One region of the Enterobacter cloacae complex sp. ECNIH7 genome, then DNA from elsewhere that is predicted to be linked to it. Evidence: predicted binding sites of a transcription regulator. Region 1 holds the regulator's gene; each other region holds the start of a gene.
The links. Region 1 encodes CRP, which controls carbon source genes, mostly activating them, when cyclic AMP is high. Its sites were predicted from a motif close to ATGTGANNNNNNTCACAT; they were not measured.
Positions count from the first base shown of each region.

Region 2: the regulator CRP is predicted to act here: its motif matches at 1,543-1,560, upstream of garD (galactarate dehydratase).
Region 3: the regulator CRP is predicted to act here: its motif matches at 1,633-1,650, upstream of udp (uridine phosphorylase).
Region 4: the regulator CRP is predicted to act here: its motif matches at 1,549-1,566, upstream of serC (3-phosphoserine/phosphohydroxythreonine transaminase).

Region 1 is NZ_CP017990.1:4,744,584-4,748,781, forward strand. Features, by position in the region: gene WM95_RS23745 (hydrolase) at 1-297, shown strand, start outside; gene WM95_RS23750 (YheU family protein) at 294-512, shown strand; gene WM95_RS23755 (phosphoribulokinase) at 543-1,412, shown strand; gene WM95_RS23760 (OsmC family protein) at 1,479-1,883, opposite strand; gene crp (cAMP-activated global transcriptional regulator CRP) at 2,195-2,827, shown strand; gene WM95_RS23770 (YccS/YhfK family putative transporter) at 2,885-4,198, shown strand, end outside.
Region 2 is NZ_CP017990.1:4,548,831-4,553,028, forward strand. Features, by position in the region: gene garR (2-hydroxy-3-oxopropionate reductase) at 1-507, opposite strand, end outside; gene garL (2-dehydro-3-deoxyglucarate aldolase) at 529-1,299, opposite strand; gene garD (galactarate dehydratase) at 1,673-3,244, shown strand; gene WM95_RS22675 (DeoR family transcriptional regulator) at 3,737-4,198, opposite strand, start outside.
Region 3 is NZ_CP017990.1:4,921,589-4,925,786, reverse strand. Features, by position in the region: gene metE (5-methyltetrahydropteroyltriglutamate--homocysteine S-methyltransferase) at 1-627, shown strand, start outside; gene WM95_RS24575 (dienelactone hydrolase family protein) at 712-1,518, opposite strand; gene udp (uridine phosphorylase) at 1,774-2,535, shown strand; gene rmuC (DNA recombination protein RmuC) at 2,675-4,132, shown strand.
Region 4 is NZ_CP017990.1:1,752,012-1,756,209, forward strand. Features, by position in the region: gene ycaO (30S ribosomal protein S12 methylthiotransferase accessory factor YcaO) at 1-683, opposite strand, end outside; gene WM95_RS08565 (DUF421 domain-containing protein) at 811-1,503, shown strand; gene serC (3-phosphoserine/phosphohydroxythreonine transaminase) at 1,666-2,754, shown strand; gene aroA (3-phosphoshikimate 1-carboxyvinyltransferase) at 2,824-4,107, shown strand.

The sequences.
Region 1 (4,198 bases):
ATCACCGCGAAAATCCACGGCTTCGCCGATGCGATTGACTATTATCGTCAGTGCAGCGCCATGCCGCTGCTCAGCAAGATCACGCAGCCGACGCTGATTATTCATGCCAAAGATGACCCGTTTATGGATCATCACTCGATCCCCGCTCAGGAATTCCTGCCCGACAACGTTCACTATCAGTTGACCGAGCATGGCGGCCACGTCGGGTTTATCGGCGGCACGCTGCGCCGCCCGAAAATGTGGCTTGAGGCGCGTATTCCTGACTGGCTGACCCCTTATCTGGACGGTGCAAAATGATTATTCCCTGGCAGGATCTGGCGCCCATTACGCTCGATAATCTGATTGAAAGCTTTGTATTACGCGAAGGCACCGATTATGGTGAACAGGAACGCTCGCTTGAGCAAAAGGTCAACGATGTTAAGCGCCAGCTGAAAAGCGGCGACGTGGTGCTGGTGTGGTCAGAACTGCATGAGACGGTCAATATCATGCCCCGCAACGCGTTTCACGGCTGATCTTCCACCCTTTTCAGTCAGGGAGTTGCTATGTCTGCCAGACATCCGGTTATTGCCGTTACGGGGTCGAGTGGTGCAGGAACCACCACCACCAGCCTCGCATTTCGCAAGATTTTCGCCCAGCTGAATCTCCGTGCGGCGGAGGTCGAAGGCGACAGCTTTCACCGCTACACGCGTCCGGAGATGGACATGGCCATTCGTAAGGCGCGCGATTCGGGTAAACACATCAGCTACTTCGGCCCGGAAGCCAATGACTTCGGCCTGCTGGAACAAACCTTTATAGAGTATGGCAAGAGCGGCAAAGGGCAGTCCCGCAAGTATCTGCACACCTATGATGAAGCCGTACCCTGGAATCAGGTGCCGGGAACCTTTACCCCGTGGCAGCCGCTGCCGGAACCCACCGACGTCCTGTTTTACGAAGGATTGCACGGCGGCGTGGTCACCCCTCAACACGACGTGGCGCGCCACGTGGATCTGCTGGTCGGCGTGGTCCCTATCGTTAACCTGGAGTGGATCCAGAAGCTGACGCGTGACATGAGCGAGCGCGGCCATTCGCGAGAGGCTGTGATGGACTCGGTGGTGCGCTCCATGGAGGATTACATCAACTTCCTGACGCCGCAGTTCTCCCGCACCCATATCAACTTCCAGCGCGTGCCGACGGTGGACACCTCCAACCCGTTTGCCGCTAAAAGCATCCCGTCGCTGGATGAGAGCTTTGTGGTGATCCATTTCCGCAATCTCGAAGGCATTGACTATCCCTGGCTGCTGGCGATGCTGCAGGGCTCGTTTATTTCGCACATGAATACGTTAGTCGTGCCGGGCGGGAAAATGGGGCTGGCGATGGAGCTCATCATGACGCCGCTGGTGGAGCGACTGATGGAAGGGAAGCAGATCGCGTGAGCATGTTCCCTCTCCCAGTGGGAGAGGGTTAGGGTGAGGGCATCAACACGCACGATGCCCCATCAATCACGCCTCGATCACTTCATACGAATGGGTGATTTTTACCGCTTTCTCCAGCATTAACGCCACAGAGCAGTACTTCTCCGCAGACAGGTCCACCGCACGTGAGACCGCCGCGTCTTTCAGTTCTTTACCGGTGACCACAAAGTGCAGGTTAATATGGGTGAACAGGCGTGGCGCCTCATCGCGACGCTCTGATGTGAGTTTAACCTCACAATCCGTCACGTCATGACGTCCTTTTTGCAGAATCGACACCACGTCAATGGCGCTGCAACCCCCTGCCGCCATCAGCACCATTTCCATTGGGCTTGGCGCTTTATCGCCGGAGTTACCGTCCATCAAAATCTGGTGTCCTGATGCGGATTCGCCCAGGAACGTTAAACCTTCAACCCACTTCACGCGCGCTTGCATATTCATTAACTCCAACGTTGCATTTTTGGTGACAGATTACGCGTGCGTTACATTTCTCGCAATGGAAGGCGACCTGCATCATGCTGAAGCGAGACACCAGGAGACACGCGGCGAAAGCTATGCTAAAACACTCAGGATGCTACAGTAATACATTGACGTTACACGTGTATGCAGAGGACATCAAACTTTACTGGCTGCGAAACGTTACGGTAGCCGACTTCCCAGGGTATGGGTAAGAATTCGATTGCAACCCCAGAGTCCGGATGCATCTGATGACTCTGGTGACAGCTTATAACAGAGGATAACAGCGCATGGTGCTTGGCAAACCGCAAACAGACCCGACTCTCGAATGGTTCTTGTCTCATTGCCACATTCATAAGTACCCATCGAAGAGCACGCTGATTCACCAGGGTGAAAAAGCGGAAACGTTGTATTACATCGTTAAAGGCTCGGTGGCAGTGCTGATCAAAGATGAAGAAGGGAAAGAGATGATCCTTTCTTATCTGAACCAGGGCGATTTCATCGGTGAACTGGGCCTGTTTGAAGAGGGCCAGGAACGTAGCGCCTGGGTTCGTGCAAAGACAGCATGTGAAGTGGCTGAAATTTCTTACAAGAAGTTCCGTCAGCTGATTCAGGTTAACCCTGACATCCTGATGCGTCTTTCTTCCCAGATGGCGCGCCGTCTGCAGGTCACGTCAGAGAAAGTGGGTAACCTCGCCTTCCTGGACGTTACCGGCCGTATCGCACAAACCCTGTTGAACCTGGCGAAACAGCCAGACGCAATGACCCACCCGGACGGCATGCAAATTAAAATTACCCGTCAGGAAATTGGTCAGATCGTCGGTTGCTCCCGTGAAACAGTGGGCCGTATCCTGAAAATGCTGGAAGATCAAAACCTGATCTCCGCCCACGGTAAAACCATCGTGGTCTACGGAACGCGTTAATTCCGCTCAAACGGCGTGTCACCGCAGGGTGTCACGCCGTTTTTGTCTCTACTCCCCATGTGGCGCAGGCTGATCTATCACCCGGAAGTTAACTACGCACAGCGGCAAACGCTGGTGTTGTGTCTTCCTGTGGCCATAGGCCTGATCCTCGGACATCTTCAGCAAGGCCTGCTGTTTTCCCTCGTGCCCGCCTGCTGCAACATCGCCGGTCTGGACACGCCGCATAAGCGCTTTTTCAAACGCCTGATTATCGGTGGCTGCCTGTTTGCCGGCTGTAGCCTCGCCGTGCAGCTTCTGCTTGCCCGGGATATCCCGCTGCCGCTGATCCTGACCGTGCTGGCGATGACGCTCGGCGTCACGGCGGAAATCAGTTCGCTGCACGCCCGCCTGCTTCCCGCCTCGCTGATTGCGGCTATTTTCACGCTGAGCCTCGCCGGGAACATGCCGGTGTGGGAGCCGCTGCTGATCTACGCCCTGGGGACATTATGGTACGGGCTATTTAACTGGTTTTGGTTCTGGCTGTGGCGCGAACAGCCGCTGCGTGAATCCCTGAGCCTGCTCTATGTGCAGCTTGCGGATTACTGCGAAGCCAAATATACCCTGCTCACCCAGCATACCGACCCGGAAAAATCCTTACCGCCGCTGCTGACGCGCCAGCAGAAGGTGGTGGATCTCATAAGCCAGTGCTATCAGCAGCTGCATATGCTCGCCGCCAACAAGAACCACGAATACAAACGGCTGCTGCGCACCTTCCAGGTCGGGCTGGATCTGCAGGAGCACATCTCCGTAAGCCTTCATCACCCGCAGGAGGTGCAAAAGCTGGTCGAGCGCAGCCACGCCGAAGCGGTGATCCGCTGGAACGCACAAACCGTGTCCGCACGTCTGCGCGTGCTGGCCGATGATATTCTCTACCACCGCTACCCCACGCGCTTTAACATGGAAAAACAGCTGGGCGCGCTGGAGAAAATCGCCCGCCAGCATCCCGATAACCCGGTCGGCCAGTTTGCCGCCTGGCACTTCAGCCGCATCGCCCGCGTGTTGCGCACGCAGCGCCCGCTTTATCCCCGCGACCTGATGGCGGATAAGCAAAAACGGCTTCCGTTATTGCCCGCGCTCAGGAGCTATCTTTCCCTTAAATCGTCCGCCCTGCGCAACGCCGCCAGGATTAGCGTTATGCTCAGTACCGCCAGCCTGATGGGCATGGCGCTGCACCTGCCGAAACCGTACTGGATCTTAATGACCGTGCTGTTTGTCACCCAGAACGGCTACGGCGCCACGCGGGTGCGTATTCTGCACAGGGCTGGCGGAACGATGGCCGGGCTGATCATTGCGGGCGTAACGCTACACTTCCACGTGCCGGAAGGCTATACC
Region 2 (4,198 bases), 200 kb from region 1:
ATTACCCGCCCCGATGTCCCCGGTATGCACCACGGAGCCCGCCATGGCTTTCATCAGGTCGTAGTATCTATCGAAAATGGCTTTATCGCCGCCGACCATCACCGACAGCGTGCCGTCGATCGCTTTCGGCTCACCGCCGCTGACCGGCGCATCCAGCATATCGACGCCCTTCGCTTTTAATGCCTCGCTGATTTCACGGCTCGCGAGCGGTGCGATAGAGCTCATATCGATCAGCACCAGGCCCGGCTTCGCACCGTCGATAATGCCGTTCTCACCCAGCGCAACTTCTTTAACATGCGGTGAGTTTGGCAGCATGGTGATGATGACATCGCACTGCTCGGCAATGGCCTTCGCGGTGGTGGCCGTTTCAGCGCCAGCCGCTATCACCTCTGCCACGGCCTGCGGATTGTGATCGGATACCACCAGCGAGTAACCCGCTTTGATGAGGTTCTTACTCATTGGTTTACCCATAATGCCCAGGCCAATAAAACCCACTTTCAGCGTCATAATCTGTTTCCTCAATGATGGTTATTTTTTAAAAGCGTCGGCTAATTTCTGCGTGGCCGAGCGGAATACGCCGAGGTCGCTGCCGACGGCTACAAACGTGGCTCCCCACTCCAGATAGCGGCGTGCATCAGCCTCAACCGGCGCCAGAATGCCGCACGGTTTGCCGTGAGCTTTAGCGCGGGCAAAGATGTGCTGGATCGCGCGCTGCACGTCAGGGTGGCCGGCGTTACCCAGATGACCAAAGGCGGCAGCCAGATCGCTTGGGCCGACGAAGATCCCGTCCACGCCGTTTGTGGCGGCAATCGCGTCGACGTTATCAACGCCCTGCTGGCTCTCGATCTGAACCAGAATGGTGATGTTGCTATTAGACTGCGCGAAATAGTCCGGCACGGTGCCAAACATATTGGCGCGATGCGAAACGGAAACGCCGCGGATCCCTTCTGGCGGATAGCGCGTTGAGGCTACGGCCAGGGCCGCTTGTTCTTCCGTCTCCACAAACGGGATCAGGAAGTTGTAGAAACCGATATCCAGCAGGCGCTTGATAATCACCGGCTCGTTGGTGGGCACGCGCACTACCGGGGCGCTGGGGCTGCCTTTCAGCGCCATCAGCTGCGGAATAAAGGTGCTGATATCGTTCGGCGCATGTTCGCCGTCCAGCACCAGCCAGTCAAAACCGGCCAGGCCCAGCACTTCGGTGCTGATAGGGTTTGCCAGCGCGGACCAGCAGCCAATCTGAATCTGGTGTGCCGCGAGGGCCGCTTTAAATTTATTCGGGAAGATATCGTTATTCATCGTATTTACCTTTTTAATTCGCAGCCTATATCAGCATCATTTTATTTATTCAGACACCGCACCAGCATTATATTTATTATTCTGACGTATTTTGGCGTTATAAAATCGTCATTCAGTATAAGACGCAATCCACAACCGCACATTGTTTTAATGCTCAAGTATTGCGTTACACTTCGATAAATTTTTTTGCATATGCACAAGGCGCTGGGCGCTAATGCACAGAATCAGGCATTACTGGTTCTGGAGCGATCGCGATCACATTTTCATATCCCCTATGCTGACATGCTTTATTTCTGAAAGCCGCGTATTTATTTCTACCATTTGAAAATTGGCTGAATTTATTATCAGACACTTTGCTGGAGAATATTGAACAATGGCCGACATTGAAATTCGACAGGCATCGCCGACGGCGTTTTATATAAAAGTCCACGACACCGATAATGTGGCGATTATTGTCAACGACAATGGCTTAAAAGCGGGCACCCGCTTCCCGGACGGGCTGGAACTGATTGAGCATATTCCGCAGGGACATAAAGTCGCCCTGGTGGATATCCCTGCTAACAGCGAAATCGTACGTTACGGTGAAGTCATCGGTTATGCCGTTCGCTCTATACCACAGGGGAGCTGGGTTGAGGAGTCGCTGGTGGCGCTGCCGGAAGCGCCGCCGCTAAACACGCTTCCGCTGGCGACTCGCGTACCGGAACCGCTTCCTCCGCTGGAGGGCTATACCTTCGAAGGCTACCGCAACGCGGACGGCAGCGTCGGCACCAAGAATCTGCTCGGCATTACCACCAGCGTGCACTGCGTGGCGGGTGTGGTGGACTACGTGGTGAAAATCATCGAACGCGATCTGCTGCCGAAATACCCGAACGTCGACGGCGTGGTTGGCCTGAACCACCTCTACGGCTGCGGCGTGGCGATTAACGCCCCCGCTGCCGTAGTGCCTATCCGTACCATCCACAATATCGCCCTGAACCCAAACTTTGGCGGCGAGGTGATGGTCATCGGTCTGGGGTGTGAAAAATTGCAGCCAGAGCGCCTGCTGCAGGGCACCGAAGATGTGAAAGCCATTCCCGCAGACGAGGCCAGCATCGTGCGCCTGCAGGATGAACGCCACGTGGGTTTCCGCTCAATGGTCGACGATATCCTGCAGGTGGCTGAACGCCATCTGGACAAGCTCAACAAGCGCCAGCGCGAAACCTGCCCGGCGTCTGATTTGGTAGTGGGAACACAGTGCGGCGGCAGCGATGCCTTCTCCGGCGTGACGGCCAACCCGGCGGTGGGCTATGCGTCCGATCTGCTTGTTCGCTGCGGCGCCACGGTGATGTTCTCCGAGGTGACCGAAGTGCGTGACGCCATCCATCTGCTCACGCCACGCGCCGTTAATGAAGAGGTCGGCAAGCGCCTGCTCGAGGAAATGGCCTGGTACGATAGCTATCTCGATATGGGCAAAACCGACCGCAGCGCCAATCCCTCACCGGGGAACAAAAAAGGCGGCCTGGCCAACGTAGTGGAAAAAGCCCTCGGGTCGATTGCCAAATCCGGCCAGAGCGCGATTGTGGAAGTGCTCTCTCCGGGCCAGCGCCCGACGAAACGCGGCCTGATCTACGCGGCAACGCCGGCCAGCGATTTCGTCTGCGGCACGCAGCAGGTGGCATCCGGCATTACGGTGCAGGTCTTTACCACCGGGCGCGGCACGCCGTACGGCCTGATGGCGGTACCGGTGATCAAGATGGCGACCCGCACCGAGCTGGCAAACCGCTGGTATGACTTAATGGATATCAACGCGGGCACTATCGCCACCGGGGAAGAGAGCATTGAGGACGTGGGCTGGAAACTGTTCCACTTCATTCTGGATGTCGCCAGCGGGCGGAAGAAAACCTTCTCGGATCAATGGGGATTACATAATCAGCTGGCGGTGTTCAACCCGGCACCGGTGACGTGATTCATATTCCCAACCGCACCGAACGGTCCTCTCTCCCTGTGAGAGAGGGAGCCCCAGTAATTTCTCAACCCGAAGCGATGAATGTTGCTTCAGGAAAATGAATCAATTGCAGCAACGCCCTGGTCCGGCTGTAAATCGCTGAGGCGTTTCCTGCAGGCCGGGGCGAGGCGCAGGGATGCGCCGAGAGGGCGGGCTTTACATGGACGTTGCCTCCGCCCGTACCCGACAAGCCGGAAGGAATAAGCCGAGGGCACCGCGAAGCGGCGATTTACCGCCGGGAGCCCGGGTCGCCAGGGCGGCGGCGACTGAGCCGCCATGGCACGTTCACAGGTCATGTCGTTACAGAGTAGCAAGGAACATAAAGTGAACGGAATGACCACCAGAGCCGTATATTCCCCTCACCCCAGCCCTCTCCCTCAGGGAGAGGGGGTCGTCCGTGCTGGCATTATTTTAGGGGGAACCCTCAGCCCACAGGAAGAGGGGAAAGCCTCCTTAAACCAGCACCACCTCAATCCCGCTTTTTCGGAGCCCGTCCAGGCTCTCCGCCGGAATGCCTTCATCGACAATAATCATATCAATCCTTTGCGTATCAATGATTTTATGCAGACTTGAGCGGTTAAATTTGCTGGAGTCCGTGACAACGATAATACGCTCCGCAACCTCGCACATTTTGCGGTTCAGTCGTGCTTCGTCTTCGTTATGCGTACTTACGCCGCGGTCGAGATCGATGGCGTCAACGCCGAGGAACAGCAGGTCAAAATGGTAATTCTGTAGCGACTGTTCTGCCTGGTCACCGTAGAAGGATTGCGACTGACGGCGCAGGTGCCCGCCGGTCATCAGCAATTCCACCCCTTCCGCTTCCAGCAACGCATTCGCCACGTTCATCCCGTTGGTCATCGCAATCACGTCCGTGTGCTGGCGCAGCATGCGGGCGATTTCATACGTCGTGGTGCC
Region 3 (4,198 bases), 180 kb from region 1:
AAGCCGGTAAAAGGGATGCTGACCGGTCCGGTGACCATTCTCTGCTGGTCGTTCCCGCGTGAAGACGTGACCCGTGAAACCATCGCCAAACAGATTGCCCTGGCGCTGCGTGATGAAGTGGCGGATCTGGAAGCGGCAGGCATTGGCATTATCCAGATTGACGAGCCGGCGCTGCGCGAAGGCCTGCCGCTGCGCCGCAGCGAATGGGATGCCTACCTGCAGTGGGGCGTGGAAGCGTTCCGCATCAACGCTGCGGTGGCGAAGGATGACACCCAGATCCACACCCACATGTGTTACTGCGAATTTAACGACATCATGGATTCGATTGCCGCGCTGGACGCCGACGTGATCACCATCGAGACCTCGCGTTCAGACATGGAGCTGCTGGAGTCGTTTGAAGAGTTCGACTACCCGAATGAAATCGGGCCGGGCGTGTACGACATTCACTCCCCGAACGTGCCGAGCGTGGAGTGGATTGAAGCCCTGCTGAAAAAAGCGGCCCAGCGCATTCCGTCAGAACGCCTGTGGGTGAACCCGGACTGCGGACTGAAAACCCGCGGCTGGCCGGAGACGCGCGCGGCGCTGGCGAACATGGTGAAGGCGGCGCAGAACCTGCGTCAGGCGTAGCGGTGCTGGATTGCCGGGTGGCGACAACGCTTACCCGGCCTACCTGTTGGCCCGGTAAGGCATAGCCGCCACCGGGCTTTTTTATTACGCTTTCTTACCGCCGTACTGGCTAAACCACGCCAGCATTCTCTGCCAGCCATCTTTGGCTGATTCTGCGTGATAGCTCGGACGATAATCGGCATTAAACGCGTGCCCGGCATCCGGGTACACCACAATCTCCGCCTTCGCATTTGCCGCGCGGAGCGCATGGCGCATGGTCTCTACCGAATCCAGCGAAATGCCGGTGTCCTGACCGCCGTAAAGCCCTAACACGGGGGCATTTAACTCGGTGGCGATATCGACGGGATGTTTTGGTGAATTCAGCGTTTTTTCACCCACCAGTTTGCCGTACCAGGCGACAGCGGCTTTGAGCTGCGGGTTATGCGCGGCATACAGCCAGCTAATGCGTCCGCCCCAGCAGAAACCGGTGACCAGAAGACGATGCGGATCGCCGCCGTTGCGCGCCGCCCAGCTGGCGACGTGATCGAGATCGGCCAGCACCTGCGCGTCCGGGACTTTGCTCACCAGGTTGCTGAGCAGCGTGGGAATATCGCTGTAGTCGTTCGGATCGCCCTGACGGAAGTAGAGCTCTGGCGCAACGGCCAAATACCCTTCCAGCGCCAGCCGGCGGCAGAGATCGCGAATGTGTTCGTGAACACCGAAAATTTCCTGTACCACGATCACGATGGGCAGCGGGCCGTCCGCCGATTTTGGTCGTGCGTGGTAAGCAGGCATGTTCTCTCCCTGCGTGGGAATAGAGGTCTCGCCCGCGGTAATTGCCGCTTCTGGCGTCGACACGATGGTTGAAGCATGTGGGGCCGCAGCAGGTGCAAAACCGGTTTTTTCAGTCATGGCATTCTCCGTACCAATGAGTTAGCGCAAAGGTAAATATAGACACCAGGTTAACAACTCACAGTGCCTTAAACGGTCTATCTTTTGTGCAGCACCTGGCGATATAACTTGTTAATGTGATGTAAATCACTTTTTTATGGAAATTCAATGTAATCATTTTCATTCATGGTGAGGTATGTCACGAAAATATGCTTACTGCTTCTGTAAAGTACCGTTTTACTTCTTCTGACTAACCGACCCACAGAGGAGTCACCTATGTCTAAGTCTGATGTTTTTCATCTCGGCCTCACCAAAAACGATTTACAAGGGGCTACGCTCGCTATCGTCCCTGGCGATCCTGAGCGTGTGGAAAAGATCGCCGCGCTGATGGATAAGCCGGTCAAGCTGGCTGCCCATCGTGAGTTCACCACCTGGCGCGCAGAGCTGGATGGCAAAGCGGTGATCGTGTGCTCTACCGGTATCGGTGGTCCGTCTACGTCTATTGCTGTTGAAGAGCTGGCACAGCTGGGCATCCGTACTTTCCTGCGTATCGGCACCACCGGCGCTATCCAGCCGCACATCAACGTGGGTGACGTGCTGGTCACGACCGCGTCCGTTCGTCTGGACGGCGCAAGCCTGCACTTTGCACCGATGGAATTCCCGGCAGTGGCTGATTTCGAATGCACCACCGCGCTGGTTGAAGCCGCAAAATCCGTAGGCGCAACCACTCACGTGGGCGTAACCGCCTCTTCCGACACCTTCTACCCGGGTCAGGAACGTTACGACACCTTCTCAGGCCGCGTGGTAAGCCGTTTCAAAGGCTCAATGGAAGAGTGGCAGTCAATGGGCGTGATGAACTACGAAATGGAATCCGCAACGCTGCTGACCATGTGCGCAAGCCAGGGTCTGCGTGCCGGTATGGTGGCGGGCGTTATCGTCAACCGCACCCAGCAGGAGATCCCGAACGCCGAAACCATGAAGCAGACCGAAAGTCATGCGGTGAAAATCGTGGTGGAAGCCGCGCGTCGCCTGATCTAATCCTCTCTTCTGAAATCAAAGGCCGACGCGTTCGGCCTTTATTTTTTGCGTAGCGCCTCGCAGGAAAACCCTTTCAAACTGGACGTTTATACAGCACAATTCTATTTTGTGCGGGTAATACGTTGATGCAGGGGGCATTGTGGATATCTCGATCCTGATTTACGCGGTAATTGCGGTGGCGGGCGTGGCGATAGGCTGGCTCATTTCCAGCTATCAGCATGCACAGCAGAAGGCCGACCAGCTGGCAGAGCGCGAAGAGATAGTCGCTGAATTAAGTGCGGCAAAGCAGCAGCTTGCGCTGAGTGACCACTGGCGAGAGGAGTGCGAGCTGCTTAACAACGAGCTGCGCAACCTGCGAGATATCAACACCTCGCTGGAGGCCGATCTCCGCGAAGTCACTACCCGTCTTGAATCCACCCAGCTGCATGCGGAAGACAAAATCCGCCAGATGATCAACAGCGAGCAGCGCCTCAGCGAACAGTTTGAGAACCTCGCCAACCGGATTTTTGAGCACAGCAACCGCCGCGTTGACGAACAGAACCGCCAGAGCCTGAACAGCCTGCTGACGCCGCTGCGCGAACAGCTGGACGGTTTTCGCCGTCAGGTGCAGGACAGCTTTGGTCAGGAAGCCCGCGAGCGACACACGCTGGCGCATGAGATTCGCAATCTTCAGCAGCTGAATGCGCAAATGGCGCAGGAAGCGGTCAATCTGACCCGCGCGCTGAAAGGGGATAACAAAACCCAGGGCAACTGGGGAGAAGTGGTGCTGACCCGCGTGCTGGAGGCCTCTGGACTGCGGGAAGGATATGAATACGAAACGCAGGTGAGTATCGAAAACGACGCCCGCTCGCGAATGCAGCCGGATGTGATCGTGCGGCTGCCGCAGGGTAAAGATGTGGTGATTGACGCCAAAATGACGCTGGTGGCGTATGAACGCTACTTTAATGCGGACGATGATTACACGCGCGAGTCTGCGCTGCAGGAGCACATTGCCTCCGTGCGTAATCATATTCGCCTGCTTGGCAGAAAAGACTACCAGCAGCTGCCGGGTCTGCGCTCGCTGGACTATGTCCTGATGTTCATCCCGGTAGAACCCGCGTTCCTGCTGGCGCTCGACAGACAGCCCGAGCTTATCACCGAAGCGCTCAAAAATAACATTATGCTGGTCAGCCCCACCACGCTGCTGGTGGCGTTACGCACCATTGCGAACCTATGGCGCTATGAGCACCAGAGCCGCAACGCTCAGCAGATTGCCGATCGTGCCAGCAAGCTTTACGACAAAATGCGCCTCTTCGTGGACGACATGTCTTCAGTCGGGCAGAGCCTGGATCGTGCGCAGGATAACTACCGCCAGGCGATGAAAAAACTCGCCTCCGGACGTGGCAATCTGCTGGCACAGGCCGAATCATTCCGTAGCCTGGGGGTTGAGGTTAAACGCGAGATTAATCCGGAATTGGTCGAACAGGCCACCGCCCAGGACGACGAGTTTCGCCTGCGAGAAGGTGCGGACGAACAAAATACAAACAGTGAAGACAATACGTTAGCGGCGGATTTATCACCAGACGAGACTCCGGCGCGTTTCTTTCGCGGTGGTTGAAACGTAGGGCAAACGCGCCCAATCTGTTACACTTCACGAACATTTTACTGATAAGCAGGCTCTGAG
Region 4 (4,198 bases), 2.2 Mb from region 1:
GGGTAGCGCGCCAGCACGTCTGCCGGAATTTCAGGCAGGCTGATGGATTCAGCGATGATGCGGTTTTTAATGTGGCGTTCAAAGACTTCAGACAAACCCTGCACGCGCGCTTCATTGCGGGTGTTACCGGCGGACATACCGTTGGACACATACAGGTTGCCGACGATGTTCATCGGAATATACACGGTCTGCTCGTCAGACTGACGGGTGAACGGCAGGGCGCAGATCCCACGGTCTTCATTGCCAGACTGCAGATCGATCAGCATGCTGGCGGTCAGTTCGTTTTCCGGATCGTAGAAAGCACGCAGGCGCGCGTCGAGAATACCTTCCGGCAGCTCGTCATCTTCGGTCAGCGGGAACCATTTTTCATTTGGATAGTGAACGAACGGGCCGTTAGCGATGGTTTCGCCCAGCCAGAAGTCAGCGAAGAAATAGTTGGTGGACAGACGCTCAAAATACTCACCCAGCGCAGAGGCCAGTGCCGCTTTTTTTGTCGCGCCTTTACCGTTGGTAAAGCACAGGGCACAGTCTTTATCGCGAATATGCACGGACCAGACATGAGGCACCGGATTGAGCCAGGAGGCTTCTTCGATGTTAAAACCCAGGTCGGTCAGTTTCTGCTGGAAGCGAGCGATGGAATCTTCCAGAGCGGCGTCTTTGCCGGGGATAAACGTTTGAGTCATGGCGTTCACTTTTATCGTACGTAAAGCGCGCAATGATACGGGTTTTGCGTGACGGGTGCTATCTTCGGCGAAAATAAAAGGCTGGACTATGCTTAGTGGCAGTAACTGACTGTTAAGGCATAGAAAAATGAAAGCATTTGATCTCCAGCGGATGGCGTTTGATAAAGTTCCTCCTGAATTTCTGGGCGAAGTGGCGCTGCGTAGCCTGTATACCTTCGTCCTCGTCTTCCTGTTTCTTAAAATCACCGGCCGCCGCGGCGTGCGGCAGATGTCGCTCTTTGAGGTGTTGATCATCCTGACGCTGGGCTCGGCGGCGGGGGACGTCGCCTTTTATGACGATGTGCCGATGGTGCCGGTGTTTATCGTTTTTGTCTCACTGGCGCTACTTTACCGTCTTGTCATGTGGCTGATGTCGAAAAGCGAAAAGCTGGAAGATCTGCTTGAAGGGAAGCCGGTCGTTATCGTCGAGGACGGACAGCTGGCCTGGGAAAATGTACAAAGCGCCAATATGACCGAGTTTGAGTTCTTTATGGAGCTTCGCCTGAACAGCGTTGAACAGCTCGGGCAGGTGCGTCTGGCGATCATGGAAACCAACGGGCAGATCAGCGTCTATTACTATTCTGACGACGAGGTGAAGCCGGGACTGTGTATCCTGCCGGATATGCTCATTGAGCGTTTCAGAACGGTACCGGAATCAGGCGAGTATGCTTGCGTACAATGTAGCCATGTTGTCGCGATGCAGCCGGGGGATCGCCAATTATGCCCCCGCTGTGCAAATCCGGAATGGACGAAGGTTAGCCGGGCCAAACGCATTACCTGACAGCCATTTTGTCGGTTTTGTCTTAGCGAGGCGGCAGATTGTTTTGTGTGACGCGGGGCACATTTCACGGGTCATAAGTTTTAGACATTGCGGCGCGTGTCACTGAATGATAAAACCGATATCCACAGTTATAACTTATGGCTTTTAGCGTGGTGAGGGGAAATGGCTCAAGTCTTTAATTTCAGTTCAGGTCCGGCAATGTTACCGGCAGACGTGCTTAAACAGGCTCAACAGGAACTCTGTGACTGGAACGGTCTCGGTACGTCGGTGATGGAAATCAGCCACCGTGGTAAAGAGTTTATTCAGGTGGCGGAAGAGGCAGAAAAGGATTTTCGCGATCTGCTGAATATTCCCTCGAACTACAAAGTATTGTTCTGTCACGGCGGTGGGCGCGGCCAGTTTGCGGGCGTTCCGCTGAATATCCTCGGTGACAAAACGACGGCTGACTACGTTGACGCGGGTTACTGGGCAGCAAGCGCCGTTAAAGAAGCGCATAAATACTGCACGCCGAATGTTATCGACGCCAAAGTAACCGTTGACGGTCTGCGCGCCGTGAAGCCAATGAGCGAGTGGCAGCTTTCCGATAACGCAGCGTATCTGCACTACTGCCCGAACGAAACCATTGACGGGATTGCCATCGACGAGACGCCAAACTTCGGCAGCGATGTCGTGGTTGCCGCCGACTTCTCCTCCACCATTCTGTCTGCGCCAATTGATGTCAGCCGCTACGGCGTTATCTATGCGGGCGCGCAGAAAAATATCGGCCCGGCCGGTTTGACTATCGTCGTCGTGCGTGAGGACCTGCTGGGTAAAGCGCATAAATCCTGCCCGTCGATTCTCGATTACACCGTGCTGAACGATAACGATTCGATGTTCAATACCCCACCAACGTTTGCCTGGTATCTCTCCGGCCTGGTCTTCAAATGGCTGAAGCAAAACGGCGGCGTGGCGCAGATGGACAAGGTCAATCAGCAGAAAGCTGAACTCCTGTATGGCGTGATCGACAAGAGCGATTTCTACCGCAACGATGTGGCGAAAGCTAACCGTTCCCGCATGAACGTGCCGTTCCAGCTGGCGGACAGCAGCCTGGACAAAGTGTTCCTGGAAGAGTCCTTCGCGGCAGGCCTGCATGCGCTCAAAGGTCACCGTGTCGTTGGCGGCATGCGTGCCTCCATCTATAACGCGATGCCGCTGGAAGGCGTTAAAGCCCTGACGGATTTCATGATCGACTTCGAACGTCGTCACGGTTAATTTGCTGTTTTTCACCCCCGCAGCGTCCCTGCGGGGTTTTTATTATGTTGAGTTGAGAGTTTAGTTTTCATGGAATCCCTGACGTTACAACCTATCGCGCGGGTAGATGGCACCATTAATCTGCCTGGTTCAAAAAGTGTCTCGAACCGCGCTCTGCTGCTGGCAGCTCTGGCAAACGGCACCACCGTCCTCACAAACCTGCTGGACAGCGATGACGTGCGCCATATGCTCAATGCGCTGAAAGCGTTGGGCATTCATTACACTCTCTCCGACGATCGTACCCGTTGCGAAGTGACCGGCAACGGCGGCGCGCTGCGCTCGGGCGAAGAGCTTGAGCTGTTTTTGGGCAACGCGGGTACCGCGATGCGCCCGCTGGCGGCGGCCCTGTGCCTGGGTAGCAACAACATTGTGCTGACCGGCGAGCCGCGCATGAAAGAGCGTCCGATTGGTCACCTTGTGGATGCTTTGCGTCAGGGCGGCGCGCAGGTTGAGTATCTTGAGCAGGAAAACTATCCGCCACTGCGTCTGCGCGGCGGTTTTACCGGCGGTCACGTCGAGGTGGACGGCAGCGTCTCCAGCCAGTTCCTGACGGCACTGCTGATGACCGCGCCGCTGGCACCGCAGGATACGGTTATCACAATTAAAGGTGAGCTGGTCTCCAAACCGTACATTGATATCACGCTGCACCTGATGAAAACCTTCGGCGTTGAGGTGGAAAACCAGTCCTATCAGCGCTTCGTGTTGCGCGGGGCGCAGCAGTACCAGTCTCCGGGCAACTACCTGGTTGAAGGGGATGCGTCATCCGCGTCCTACTTCCTGGCCGCGGGTGCGATTAAAGGCGGCACGGTAAAAGTGACCGGTATTGGCCGTAACAGCGTGCAGGGCGACATCCGTTTTGCGGACGTACTGGAAAAAATGGGCGCCATTGTCACCTGGGGCGATGACTTCATCTCCTGTACTCACGGCGAGCTGAACGCCATCGACATGGACATGAACCATATCCCGGATGCGGCGATGACCATTGCCACGGCGGCGCTGTTTGCCAAAGGCACTACCACGCTGCGTAACATCTACAACTGGCGCGTAAAAGAGACGGACCGCCTGTTCGCGATGGCGACCGAGCTGCGAAAAGTCGGTGCCGAGGTGGAAGAGGGCGAAGACTACATTCGCGTGACCCCTCCGGCAAAACTGCAGTTTGCGGAAATCGGCACCTACAACGATCACCGCATGGCGATGTGCTTCTCGCTGGTGGCGTTGTCAGACACGCCTGTGACCATCCTTGACCCGAAATGTACGGCTAAAACCTTCCCGGACTACTTCGAACAGCTGGCACGCATTAGCACGCTGGCCTGATAACGTATTGCCGCATCGCCCGATGCGGCATTTCCTTACGCTTCATTACGAACACCTCCGCTCATTTCTTCTACACTCTGCTTCAATCATT